Regions from separate parts of the Paenibacillus sp. FSL W7-1287 genome, predicted to be linked through region 2. Evidence: predicted binding sites of a transcription regulator. Region 2 holds the regulator's gene; the other holds the start of a gene.

Region 1 (7,063 bases), 1.9 Mb from region 2:
AGCTACCGCTAATGCTTCTGTAAATGTAGGAATATAGACAGGCTCCATATTGGCATCATAGCCAATAACAAAATTGCTTAATTCCTCAAATGTAAGATCAGCGATTCGTACCGGTGTCCCCGTCATGCGCAGCAAGGTTTGATCATGATGAAGCACAGCAATTCCATCCTTTGTCATTTGTACATCAATCTCAACGGACTGATAGCCTTTTTCGATCGCATCGATAATAGAAGGCAACGAATTTTCAGGCGCATGTTCAGTATCACCTCGATGTGCTGAAATCACCACCGTCCATTTAGCATAAACGAGATTGTCATTCGCTCTGAAACCGATATAAAGAGCTAAGCTTAGGTACACAATGGCTATTACTACAAACCATAAGTGTGGGCGATTTATCCTTTTCAAGGAAGCGAAGAATCGTTTTTCCAAACGACCTAACTTGCTGCGATAAACATAGGCGCTATCTTGCGGCTTCTTTCCTTGGCTGTAGCCGAAATAATAAAATAAACGAGTCAACACGATGATATTAATAGGAATGACTAGCAACGTGAACATATACGTCAAAATTGTCGATAGCGTTAACGAGTAATGATTGGAGAAGGCTTTAAATAAATCAATATTTAACCACACCGGCAAATAAGAGAGTGTAGTAATAACGAGAAAGCTGCCCCCAACTACAGCTCCGTTCAGCAAGGCCAGAGCGACAAACAGCCGCAAGCGTCTTCCCCGCGTCAACGCCTGACTGCTGCGAATGGCTTCCGTAATGGTCTTACCCTCCAACATAATAAAATGCAGCACAAACACCCAGCGCAGTACAATATACAACAATATTAAAACGAGTGCGACGTATATAAAAGTCATCGTAGTTGAAGCATCGATCACTTGATTTTGAAAGAAGATAGGCAGATTAAATAATGCATAAAATGATTCTGAAAATGGAGAATCAATAAACGGTATCAGTAAAAGTAGAAAAAACAATAACTGTACAAAACCAAATCCGAGCAGCCGCGGTGTTCTGCGCAGCGTCGTCAACAAAGCATCAGTAATCGTAATATCTTTGCTAAAGTATGCTTGCTGGACGATGATAACAATTACACATAGCTCAATAAATAAGGCAAAGGAAGAGAGTAGACCAATCAAAACTAACCCGGTCACACCCTCATAACTCATGCCAATTCGGTATACTTCCCCATTGAGCAAGGAGCCTGATCCTACTACCATCAATATTCTATTAAAGAGTAAGGTGATGACTGGAATAATGACAAAGCTTGTAAGCAGCATAAAAAAGTATTCAAATACAAGTAGTTTCTTATAAGAGGATCGAAAGTCTTGCAGACTTCTCCCTAGTAGTTTCAGCATGTCGAATCATCCTATCTGCTCAATAGATTCTCTAGTCTATGTTATTTTGCTATGCAAATTTTTTTCCTGTCAAGAACTTTTACTAATTTAGTATAAAGAACTAGTCTTTTAGCACCTTTTAGCACCAAATTCTATTTCATCAGGATAGGGATTTGTCATAATCAACAATTAGGGAGTTCCCTAATATACGAACGCAAAAAGGAATGCTATCATTAAAACATGAAATGTGAAAAGATTCACAATAAGTAAGTGATATTTTTCACTAATAGGAGGTACGCAATGATGAAAGAGAGACTATTACTTATTGGCAATGGGATGGCTGGTGTAAGAACGATTGAGGAAATATTGGAGCGAGACTCCTCAAAATATGAAATCACCATTATCGGTGAAGAAAAATATACGAACTACAATCGGATTATGCTGTCCAACGTGCTGCAAAACAAAATGACGGTAGATGAAATCATTACGAATCCGATGCAATGGTATGAAGAGAACAATATTAAGCTTGTCAATCATGATCCAGCAGTAGCGATGGATACTGAACGGAAAGAAGTAACGACAGAAAGCGGCTTAAAGCTCGCTTATGATAAATGTATTATTGCAACAGGCTCACGTGCCTTTATATTACCGATTGAAGGCTCACAGCTCGAAGGGGTTATCGGCTTCAGAACGATCGATGATACACTTCTCATGCTTGAGCAAGCGAAAAAGTTTAAGCGTGCTGCTGTTATTGGCGGTGGCTTGCTTGGTCTTGAGGCTGCGAAAGGTCTCGTTGATCAAGGCATGGAGGTTACCGTTATTCATTTGGAAAAATGGCTAATGGAAACACAATTGAATGAACCTGCGGGTAACCTGCTGAAAAAGGATCTAGAGAAGCAGGGCATTCAGTTTCTAATGGAGAAGAAAACAACGCGCATTATCGGCACAACGAGAGTAGAAGGACTTGAATTTAGTGATGGGACGACGCTGGAAGCAGATGTCGTCATTATGTCAGTTGGTATTCGCCCTGTGACGCAGCTTGCGAAGGATGCAGGCTTAACGGTCGAGCGCGGGATCGTTGTGAATGATTTTATGGAAACAAGTGCAGCTGATGTCTATGCGGTTGGAGAATGTGCACAGCATAACAATATGGTGTATGGACTCGTTGCTCCATTGTATGAGCAAGGTAAAGTGCTTGCGGATCTACTAACGGATCGACCTGTCGAGGGCTACAAAGGAAGCACCGTATCGACCTCTCTGAAGGTATCGGGCTGTGATCTGTTCTCTGCAGGAATCATTCGTGAGAGTGATGAGGTAAAAAGCATCGAGGCTTTCAATGGGCTTGCAAACAGCTACAAAAAGCTATTCATTAAAGATCATCATATCGTCGGTATTGTGTTGTACGGGGATGTTTCTGAAGAGAATCGCTATCATAAAATGCTGCGCGATAAGAAGGATATTTCTGAGCTGAATCCTGTTACGTTGCTCGCTTCTGCAGAGGATGGAGGCGTAAGCGATAGTGTAGTGAACTGGGACGATGCGGATACAGTGTGCGGCTGTAATGGCGTAACCAAAGGAACGATTGTGGGTGCCATTCAGACGCAAGGACTTACATCTGTTGCAGAGGTTTCTCGCTGCACGAAGGCTGGTAACTCTTGTGGTAAATGTAAGGGAGATATTGGTGAGCTGCTTGCTCATGTCCTTGGCGATAAAGTGGCTCAAGCACCAACAGGAATTTGCGGCTGTACTGATCTGACTAGAGATGAGATCGTATTGCAAATTCATGAGAAAGGCCTAATGACCTCGAAAGAGGTATTTAAGGAGCTGCAATTCCGGAACGAGGAAGGCTGCTCGAAGTGCCGCCCAGCTATAAACTTCTACCTTAATGTCGCGTTCCCTAAAGATCATGAGGATGAAAAAGAATCTCGCTTCGTCAATGAGCGGATGCACGGCAACATTCAGAAGAGCGGTCAATTCTCAGTTATACCAAGAATGCGTGGAGGTCAGACAACACCACAACAACTGCTGAAAATTGCACAGGTGGCAGAGAAATATAATGTACCGCTTGTAAAAGTAACAGGCAGCCAGCGAATCGGCTTGTATGGTGTCAATAAAGAAGATTTGCCTGACATCTGGGAAGAGCTAGATATGACATCAGCTTCGGCTTATGCGAAAGCTGTTCGTTCTGTAAAAACATGCGTTGGTGCAGCCTTCTGTAGATTTGGAACGCAGGATTCTATGGGCCTCGGCATCAAGCTCGAGGAGCGTTTCGAGTATATCGATACTCCGCATAAATTCAAAATGGGTGTATCTGCTTGTCCACGTAGCTGTGCAGAGAGTGGAGTGAAGGACTTTGGTGTCATCGGCGTAGAGAATGGCTTCCAAATCTATATTGGCGGTAATGGTGGTACAGAGGTGAAGGAAGCACAGCTGCTGACAACAGTTGAAACTGAGCAAGAGGTTATCGATATTTGCGGTGCTATGCTCCAATATTACCGTAAAACAGGGGAATATGCAGAGCGTACAGCGCCTTGGATCGAGCGTTTAGGCTTTGATCATGTGAAAGCAATATTGCTAGATCCGGCTCAACGTCAAGCATTAAACGCTGAGCTAGATGAAGCGGTAGCCGGTAAACGCAAGGATCCATGGACTGAGGTTCGCAACAACGAAAACAATGAAAAAGAGCTTTATACGGTAGGGAGAGTGTAAGGATGATCGAGCAAAAACAAAAGGTATTCGTAGCTAAGCTGCAAGAGCTGCCGATGCGCATCGGCCGAGAAGTCATTGTCGATGAGAATAAAATTGCCGTATTCCGTCTATCTGATGATCGTGTAAGGGCAATTGGCGGCGTATGCCCGCACAGTCACGGGCCATTAGCCGAAGGCATCGTATCTGGAGATTATGTATATTGTCCACTGCGTGATTATAAGGTTTCTCTGATTGATGGCAAGGTCCAGGAGCCAGACGATGGCAGCGTCGCAACCTATGAGGTAGTGATCGAGGACGACAGCGTATATATCTTGTTATAAACTCAATATTCGAAGCCGAATAAGCTTCAGCTTTACTTCTTACGTTTACTTGAGATTATCACCGCGAATCGTTTTTGATTGACGACCTTGTTCCAAAGGAACACCGGAGGAAATCAAAAATCGATGAGCGAACTGAGAAGCGCAGCGTACGTAGTGGGTACGTGAGCATTCGAAGGCCTGGCTGAATTCAAGATTCGATGTCGATTAACATTCAGTGACACATCGTGATCAAAGTCGGACTTTTTAAGCATCCACTCCAATGTTGGAAGGAGGAAGACCATGTACAAACAAACAGTCCAAACCCTCGCCGAAGCCGGAGCCGCGAAGCGCGATTATATGAAGCAGCATAAATTGGGCTATTTCATCTCTACGCTGCTGGCAGGCGCTTATGTGGGGCTTGGGATTATACTCATATTTTCTATAGGAGCACCGCTTGCACAAGCGGGCTCCCCTTACCAGTCATTAGTGATGGGAGCGAGCTTCGGTATTGCATTGACCTTAGTCATTATAGCGGGTGCAGAGCTGTTTACAGGTAATAACATGGTGTTTACCATCAGTACGCTCTCCCGCAAAACTACGCTTAAGGATACAGGGACGAATTGGCTGATCGTATTTATTGGCAATCTGCTAGGCGCAATCATGTTAGCGTATTTAATTAGACAAACAGGGCTGTTCAACTCGATCACTGCTGATCATTTGATCTTTACAGCCGCAGCTAAAAAGATGACCTTGCCATTCTCTGATTTATTTTTCCGAGGTATTCTATGTAACTGGTTAGTCTGCCTTGCAGTTTGGATGAGTATGAGGCTGAAGAGCGAGGGAGCGAAGATGTTCGCTATTTGGTGGTGCTTATTCGCCTTTATTGGAAGCGGCTATGAGCATAGCGTAGCGAACATGACCTTGCTAAGTGTCGCGATGTTTTTACCGAATCATCCAGAGGTTATTGATCTTGGAGGCTGGCTGCACAATATGATACCCGTTACGCTTGGCAATATGGTAGGTGGCATATTGTTTGTAGGTATGGCTTACTGGAGAATATCTCCTGTGAAGCAGGTTGAAGAATTAAACCGGCATTAGCTCTATATGATTAGTGAAGCCTCATTGACAACTTCAATGAGGCTTCTTGCTATGTTTGGAACGCTAGCTGACTAAATATTGCTGTAATGCGTTGCATACTTCTGTCTTATGCCTGTTGTTAATGCAACCTTTTGTAATGTAGATAAGTCTAATAGATGAAGATATTGACAATTAAGGGGTTGATAAGGTGAGGAAAAGAATTGGTAAGGCATCAGCGATTCTCATAACGGCAGCGATGTTAACAGCTATGCTTTCTTCAGCTGCATATGCTGAAACTGCAGGAGAAGGAGTGAAAAGCTTAATGAGTCAAGCGTCATCCGGACAAGCAAGCCAAAGCACATCATCGTCTGCTCAAGACTCACAATCCAATGAAGCAAAGTCAGCATCCATTACGAAGGCGAAAGCCGAGGAGCTGGCACGTAAGTATGTCAATATACCAGAGGAATACGTGCTGCAAGGGGCGAATTTATCCTCGGACCGACTGATCAAAGGAATCCGCAATATTTGGGGATTGAGCTTTGTTAAGCGTGTCAATAACAAGCAGACAGGGAGTATTTACGTTGGCATTCATGCTGACAATGGTCAGCTCATCAACTACAGCTTCCATAATGCAGTCGATACAAAGCCGAGCTATCCGCTTAAAGTAGAGCGTGATGCAGCCGAAACTGTGGCCGAAGCGTTTATCTCCGAGGTTGCAGCTGATTATGCGGGGAAAGTTAAGCTGAATGAAAGCTATGGCGCCGCTGTGCTGCCAGCACTAACCGGCGATGTACGACATCATTTCAGATTTGACCGCTATGTAAATGAACTTCCATTTCTAGATAATTATATTGATGTCGTTGTCGACAGCGAAGGCTATGTTGTGGAGTACAACTTCGTCTGGGATGATACCATTGTTTTTCCACGAGTCGAGAGCTATTTAACGCTAGAGCAAGCGACGAAGAAGCTTCATGATACCGCTACCCCAGAATTAAAATATATAATGACGGCTGGAGAGAATGGTAAGCGTATTCCCGCCCTAACCTATGAGCTAGCTCCTTTTTCTATTCATGCAGTTACCGGTAGTAAGTGGGATGAGGCGATCTACAGACACTATAGATACGCAGGCGAAGTGTCCGAAAAGCCGGTCACTGACAAGCCATTATCCTCCAAGCCTCAGCTGACTAATATTAAAGAAGAGCAAGCGATCGAATTCGTTACATCTGCATTTGGGCTGCCTGAGGGTGCTGAGCTGAATCATTCCAGCTATAACGAATATACAGATGATGTAACGGAACAATTAAGCTCAAGCTGGAATTTTAGCTGGAACGTTAAGAAGGATGGGAAGGAAGCAGGATCGATCTGGGCGGCAGTGGATGGACAGACCGGAGCGGTGCAAAGCTATAATCTATATTGGCGTAACAGTGATGCCCCTGAAGGCAAGGAGCTATTCGCATTAGCTGATGCGACCAAGGCTGCTGAAGAAATCATTAAAAAGCAGCTGCCGTGGCTGTCACATGAGCTGCATCTCATTAAGCCCGATCCGAAGCAATATGAGAATCTGAGCGCCTCTGATCTATCTAGCTACTATATTCGCTTCGTTCATAAAGTGCATGGAGCCAGCATTGAATATGATCATG
Region 2 (7,063 bases):
AACTCCAATATGATCATGCCAGATCGCCTCAGCACCACGAGAGGTTGCAAGCTCAAGGGCTGTATAAGCAGGTACTGCAGTTGGATCACCTGATACGCCTTTGTGCAGTAAGGCAGCAGCACGAATTTCTTGGAACAGATCCATATTGTTGTTGCTCGCAACACTATCCGTACCTAGCGACAGCTTAACGCCTGCACGTAGCAGCTCAGGCACGCGAGCGACCCCACTTGCAAGCTTAAGATTACTAATCGGATTATGAGAAATTGATGCATTTAGCTCAGCAAGCTTTGTGATTTCCTCATCCGTCAAATGCACAGCATGCGCCAGCAAAGCTGGGCGTGTGAAGAAACCAAGCTTCTCTAAATGCTCAACAGGACGTGCACCATACTCATCTACATTTTGCTGAACCTCAGCTGCCGTTTCAGACATATGCGTATGTAACGGCAGATCATAATCATGAGCTGCTTGCACAAAACGCTCGATATATTGAGGCGGACACGTATAAGGAGCATGAGGAGCAAGCATCGTACGAATTCTACCGTTTCCTGCACCATTCCATTCTCTAGCGAATGCAACAGAGTTGTTAAGCTTTTCGTTCTGCTCTTCCTCTGAACATAGTCCGATTACACCGCGTGTTAGAAAGCCTCGTAGTCCTGCTTCGATCGTTGCCTCTGCAATGATTTCCATGCGATCGTACATATCTACGAACGTAGTTGTACCGCTTAACAGCATCTCTGCAATGGTAAGCTTGCCGCCCACTCTCGTATCCTGCTCTGTATATTTGGCTTCCATCGGCCACATTTTTTCAGCAAGCCATACTTGAAGGTTTTGGTCATCGGAATAACCGCGAAGCAAGCTCATCGCTGCATGACCATGCGTGTTAACAAGACCAGGCATAAACAATAGACCTTGGCCATTCACAACCTCACTGCCTGCTTGAAGTTCAGCACTAGGCTCTGCAGCCCCAACATACTGAATGATGCCATCTTCAACGATCATATGTCCTTGCAGAACCTGTGGCTGCTGTGCAGACATTGTAATAAATGCTCCATCCTTAATCCATAGACGATTCATCTTGGTCCTCCTCTTTATTGTTCAAATAATAGCCAAGGCTTAGCAGCTCCTTTGTAAAGTCCGCATGCTGCACTCGTACTTCCTCTGGAGCTCTTAAAATGGTTGGTGCAAAATTGAGGATACCTTCTATACCACCAGCTATAAGCATATTTGCTACGTTCTGAGCTTCCTGTGCAGGAACTGTAATGATCCCAATTCGTATATTTTGCTGCTGAATTGTTTCTGCAAGCTCTTCCATAGGCTGTACCGTTAAGCTGTTAATTTTCGTACCGATTTTTTGCTCCTGTGCATCGAATACAGCAACGATCTGCATATTGTCGTTGCTGTATTTATTATAATTACACAAAGCATGACCAAGATTACCCGCTCCGACAAGTGCGACCTTTATCGTGCGATTGATTTTAAGTATGTGACGAATTTTATCAATCAAGTAATCCACTTCATAGCCAATTCCTTTTCGACCGAAATCCCCAAAATAAGCGAGATCCTTCCGAATTTGTGCAGGATTAAACTCCAAGCGCGAGCCTAGCTCCTGCGAGGAGATCGTTTTAATTTCTCGAGCCTTTAGCTCATTGAGCACTTGTAGATAAATAGGCAGACGCTTAACTACAGCATCTGAAATTTTCACTTGCTTCATTTATTCAACCTCCTTCAACCATTGGTCCATTCGCTGTACCATTTGATCCGTATGCATCGTTTCAATCTTAGGTCCAGGCAATGAATACAGGAAATGCTTTCCGTAATAGGATTCAATAACTCGTGTATCATAAAGAATAACAATGCCTTTATCCGACGCTGTCCGTACAAGACGACCGAATCCTTGCTTGAAACGGATCACAGCCTGTGGAATTGAAAGCTTCATAAATGGATTTTTCTTCTGACGAAGCAGAAGCTCCGATTTCGCTTCGATTAATGGGTGGTTAGGCGGTTGAAATGGTAAGCGCACGATCGCCAAACATTGCAATGCTTCTCCTGGTATATCTACACCTTCCCAAAAACTGCTTGTACCAAGCAAAATAGAGGATTGCTGCTGTAGAAAACGTCTGGTCAGTTTTGTACGATTGTTGCTATCAATGCCTTGTCCTAAAACGGTAATATGCTTTGGCTCTAACAGCTCCTTCAGTGGATCATATACTTGCTTAAGCATACGATAAGAAGTAAACAAAACGAGCATTTTTCCGCCTAGCAGCAGAGCGTTATCATGAATCGATTGCACTAGCTTCTCTAAATAATCACTCGGAACGTTGGCTCCCTTAAGCACCGGAAAATCGCGTGGTATAATAACGAGCGCCTGCTTACGATAGTTAAATGGTGATTCAAGTATCACTTCATTCAGCCGATGTTCTTCCTCGTCTCCGTAGCTATCTAGACCAAGCTGTTCCTTTATATAGGTGAAGTTTTTCTGAATGGACAGTGTGGCAGATGTCATTACGACGCTTTCCTTCACGTCAAACAAATACTTTCTTAACAAGCCGCTTACATCTGTAGGTGAAGACATAAGCTGCAGTGAACGATGCTTGTAAGCCTGTGTCCCCTCTAACCAATAGACATAATCGTCGAGCTCAAGCTTAATAAACTGACGCAGCTCATCCTTCAAACGTTGCAGATCTCTCACTACGCCGTTCAAATCCGTCAGTAATCCAGACAATACTAAATCCTCATCAAGTCGTTCCTTCATATCAGAAGACATTTTCTCCAGCGCCTTAGAGAACCGATTCAACTGTAGATATACCTCTTGCTCACTTTCTACGATCTTTGTCCATTGCTCTGGAAGGTCATTGCGGCTCAATCGAAAAACAAGTCCCCCAGCCTGTTCAGAAGGTGCATCAGACGCTTGCTGGGCATGTTGAACAACAACGTCATATAGCGCTTCGAACAGTTGATCCCAATACTCCTTAATCGTCTGTAAACCAGGATACGCACTGTCAATCGTTTCATTCCAGGCAGCGGTATGGTCATCGCCCTCTTCAGCGATTTTCACACGTAGAGATGGAAGCAAACCGGTACGAGTATCTTTAAATAGCGAGCTCATTGCATGAATATACGAGAAATAGCTTACTTGGTTTCCAAGATGCTTGCTTGCTACCTCCTCAAGATGATGTGCCTCGTCCAGTACAAGGTAACGGTATGATGGCAATAGACGATGGTCCGCTTGAATATCTGTAAAAATCATCGAGTGGTTCGTAATGCAAACATCGGCAATATTAGCCTCATGCTTTGCACGATGATAATAGCAGCGCTTAAACCAAGGACAAGCGCGATTTAAGCATGAATCTGCATCACTTGATACCGTTCCCCAGAAATCCTGCCCTCTAAGACCAAGATTTAGCTCTTCCTGATCGCCATTCTCTGTTTCCGTCAGCCATACAACCATTTGTGCAGCAGTGATAGGATCATCAACTGGTGCAATAAAATCAAGCAAGTTAAGCTTGTGCTCAAATTTCCGCATACATAGATAATTGCTTCTACCCTTTAGAAGCGAGGCACGAATGGGAAACGGCAGTACTTCATTGAGCAGTGGAATGTCTCGATTGCGCAGCTGCTCCTGCAGGTTGATCGTATGCGTGCTTACGACGACCTTTTCTTCGGCCTGTATACCGTAATATAGGGAAGGAATGAGATAACCAAGTGATTTCCCTGTTCCAGTCCCTGCCTCAATTAGCAAATGCTTTTGCTTACTAAGTGCTTCATAGACCTCATCAAACATTTGCAGCTGTGGCTTTCTTTCCTCGTAATGCTCATAAAGCTCCCGAAAGCGCTCCTGCACATCGTTCATGTAGTCCTCAAAGCTTTTATTCTGCTCGAAGTAATCGTTGGCATGCTCGGCATCACGAACGGATGTCTCTTCTTGCCAAGGCTTCGCTTTCAGTGCAAATTGGCGATGATAATCGAACTCAGCAGATTCGAATACAACCCCCTGCTCCACGAGTCCCTCATTGTATCTCATAAACCACCCAATATCTTTACTCTCATCAAAAAATGAAGATAGCCGCTGCAGGGTGAGCAGCGGCAAGGAACGTAGCTTCTGAACACATTGAATGAAAATTTCAGCGGTTGCCATAGCATCAGCATCCGCCTGGTGGTGCTGCTCGTGGACAATGCCAAGCTGTTCAGCTGCAGTTCCGAGCTGATAAGAAGTAATCGATGGGAATAATATACGTAATAATTCCATAGTGTCTAACCGTCTTCCTGAGAAAGGCAGATAGCCACATTGATCTAAGGCATGATTTAAGAAGTTGGCATCAAAGCCAACATTATGAGCGACAAGAACGGCATCGTCGATTCGCGGAATGACCTCGAGCAAAGCGTCATTAATATCCGGTGCATCCTGCACATCCGCTTGCTGAATTCCTGTCAAATTCGTTATAAACAGAGGAATTTCAACAGTAGGCTTTACATATGTGCTGAATGTATCAACAATCTCTAGTTCGTCCGATACAACCACTAACCCAATTTGTATAATTTGGTCCAACACGCTATGGCCCGTTGTTTCCAAATCCAAAATGGCATATTTCATTCCTTTACCGTTCCTCTCACATACAGCACAGCTCTGTGCTTCCAAAATATAGTGATAGCTGTTTGAGCGATGCTTGCCTGCAGCTTTGCAAATTTTTAAGCGGATCCTCAAACTGTGGATACAGCTGATACGCTTTATTGAATAATAATTCAGCCTGATTCATATTCAGCTTAATTGCCTGAATACAGCCTAGCGCGTTGTAGCTTAGCGCGAGCCATTTGGGAAAGTCGCTTAATACAGAAAGCAGCTGAAACTGTCTTTGCGCTTCATTCCAGTTGCGCAGGTGCATTAAGCTCATTCCATAATATAGCCTTGCGATATTGCATTCAGGCTGCTCAGTAATAATCATATTCAATATTGAAGCTGCTTCTGCAAACATGAACAGCTTGTAGTAACCCTGAGCCTGATCAAGTGCAAGCTCATGCTCAGCGGAAACAAATAAATCACATTCATTACATAGTATACCATCGTTCTGCTGATCAATCGAATAAACATTTACATATGGCATTTCCTGCTCATGAACGTGCTCTTGCTCAGCTTGGATAGCCTCGTACAATAGTTGTTGTAGGCTTGTGTGATGCTGTTCCTGAGGCATTATGCTGGAAGCTGCAAACGGGCTGCTGCTAAGCTTTTCCTGCCTAACCTCATCTTCTGACTCCTCCTGCTCTTCAATGTCTCGATAAAGCTCGAAAAACAGAGCAATTTTCTCTTCGACAGCAACGTAATGATCCAGTATCTTGTCATTCGTTTCCTTAAGCTGTCCAATGGAATCACAGTAATCTTCTCTTTGATCTTCATCAGCATCCTTATAATGCTGTGTAATGTGGTCAAGAAGCTCATGCATGGATGAAAACAGTTCGTTGATCATACCGCATCCCGCCTTCTTTGATTAGTTGGAGTGTACGGTCATTTTTTGTTGAAAGCACTGTTTTCATTCAGCATGGCAGCTGTTACATAATGAAGGGATTAACTTGGTTACACGATTGTTGAATGAATTTCCTCATTCATATAATGAATGGGTTTATTGTCGCCATCCAGAACAACAATCGTTGGCTTATAATTATGCGCCTGCTCTTCCGTCATTAAGCTGTATGAAATAATAATAACTTTATCACCAGGCTGCACGAGACGTGCTGCTGCCCCATTCAAGCAAATAACACCACTGCCACGTGCACCTTTAATGACATAGGTTTCAAGACGAGCACCATTATTGTTATTAACGATCTGCACTTTTTCATTTTCGAGCAAGTCCGCAGCTTCCATAAGCTCCTCATCAATCGTAATGCTTCCTACATAGTTTAAATTAGCCTCTGTCACTGTCGCACGGTGTAGCTTCGATTTCATCATCGTTCTATACACGTTCGATCACCTCTTCTACTTGGAATAACGCATTGTCAATTAATCGTGTACTTCCGTATTTAACGGCAAGTGCAACGATAAAGCGTTGGCCGCTTGGTAGCTCCTGGAGCCTTTGACCTTTGGCAATAGGATGCAAGCTTGGATATTCTAGCAGCTCAACATAATCAATTTCACCAGTTGTTTGCTTTATATTATTCGTAATAAGCTCGATGCACTGTGCTGCTGTCATCACTTCGTTCAACTTAAGTGATTGAGCAAGCTCGCTTAACGATTGACTTAATACAGTAGCTTCAGTGCGCTGATTTGCATTCAAATAAACATTTCTCGAGCTAAGTGCCAATCCGTCCGGTTCACGTACGATTGGACATGGAACAATCGTCACATTCATATCGAGATCATTGACCATTTGCTCAATAACAGCAACCTGCTGGGCATCCTTCATCCCAAAATAAGCATGCTTCGGCTCAACAAGATGAAATAGCTTACTGACAACTAATCCTACACCATCAAAATGTCCAGGACGAGACGCGCCGCATAAGCGCTCTGTAACACCAGCTACCTTAATCGATGTAAGAGGCTTAGTTGGGTACATCTCCTCTACACTAGGTATAAACACGATATCGGTATGACATGATGCAGCTACCGCTAAGTCTCTTTCCTCATCACGAGGATATTTTTCTAAATCCTCATTAGGACCAAATTGCATCGGGTTAACAAAAATGCTTAATACGACAATATCATTTTCTTCTTTGGCAGCACGCAAGAGGCTGGCATGGCCATCATGCAAATACCCCATCGTCGGAACGAAGCCGATCGTTTGACCTTGCTCCTTCGCTTTTTTAATTGCCAGCTTTAGCTGCTGCTTTGTACGACATATATTCATAACCAGCTTACTCCTTTTCCGTGTCTGCAGCAGTTTTTCCGCTCCCATACAGTGAGTCTAGCGTACCTGCATCAGCTTGAAACACATGTGAAGCATCTGGGAAGTTTTTATTTTTAACATCACTAACATACATACCGATCGCTTCACGGATCGTACTGCCAATATCAGCATAAGTTTTAACAAATTTTTTAGGGAAAATTGGTGAAGAGTATTGCAATATATCATGATAA

The links. Region 2 encodes Rex, which represses fermentation and respiration genes when NADH is low (regulators of the CRP and FNR family bind a similar motif). Its sites were predicted from a motif close to TTGTGAAATATTTCACAA; they were not measured.
Region 1: nirB (nitrite reductase large subunit NirB) is a predicted target of Rex. The motif match lies at 1,584-1,601, and genes of this name have one in related genera.

Annotation. Positions count from the first base shown of each region.
Region 1 is NZ_JBBORD010000001.1:4,033,520-4,040,582, reverse strand. It holds gene NSQ99_RS18180 (glycerophosphodiester phosphodiesterase) at 1-1,359, opposite strand, end outside; gene nirB (nitrite reductase large subunit NirB) at 1,639-4,047, shown strand; gene nirD (nitrite reductase small subunit NirD) at 4,050-4,367, shown strand; gene NSQ99_RS18165 (formate/nitrite transporter family protein) at 4,647-5,444, shown strand; gene NSQ99_RS18160 (S-layer homology domain-containing protein) at 5,632-7,063, shown strand, end outside.
Region 2 is NZ_JBBORD010000001.1:2,083,952-2,091,014, reverse strand. It holds gene NSQ99_RS09520 (amidohydrolase) at 1-1,074, opposite strand, end outside; gene NSQ99_RS09515 (redox-sensing transcriptional repressor Rex) at 1,055-1,711, opposite strand; gene dinG (ATP-dependent DNA helicase DinG) at 1,712-4,591, opposite strand; gene NSQ99_RS09505 (hypothetical protein) at 4,608-5,459, opposite strand; gene panD (aspartate 1-decarboxylase) at 5,567-5,950, opposite strand; gene panC (pantoate--beta-alanine ligase) at 5,943-6,833, opposite strand; gene panB (3-methyl-2-oxobutanoate hydroxymethyltransferase) at 6,841-7,063, opposite strand, start outside.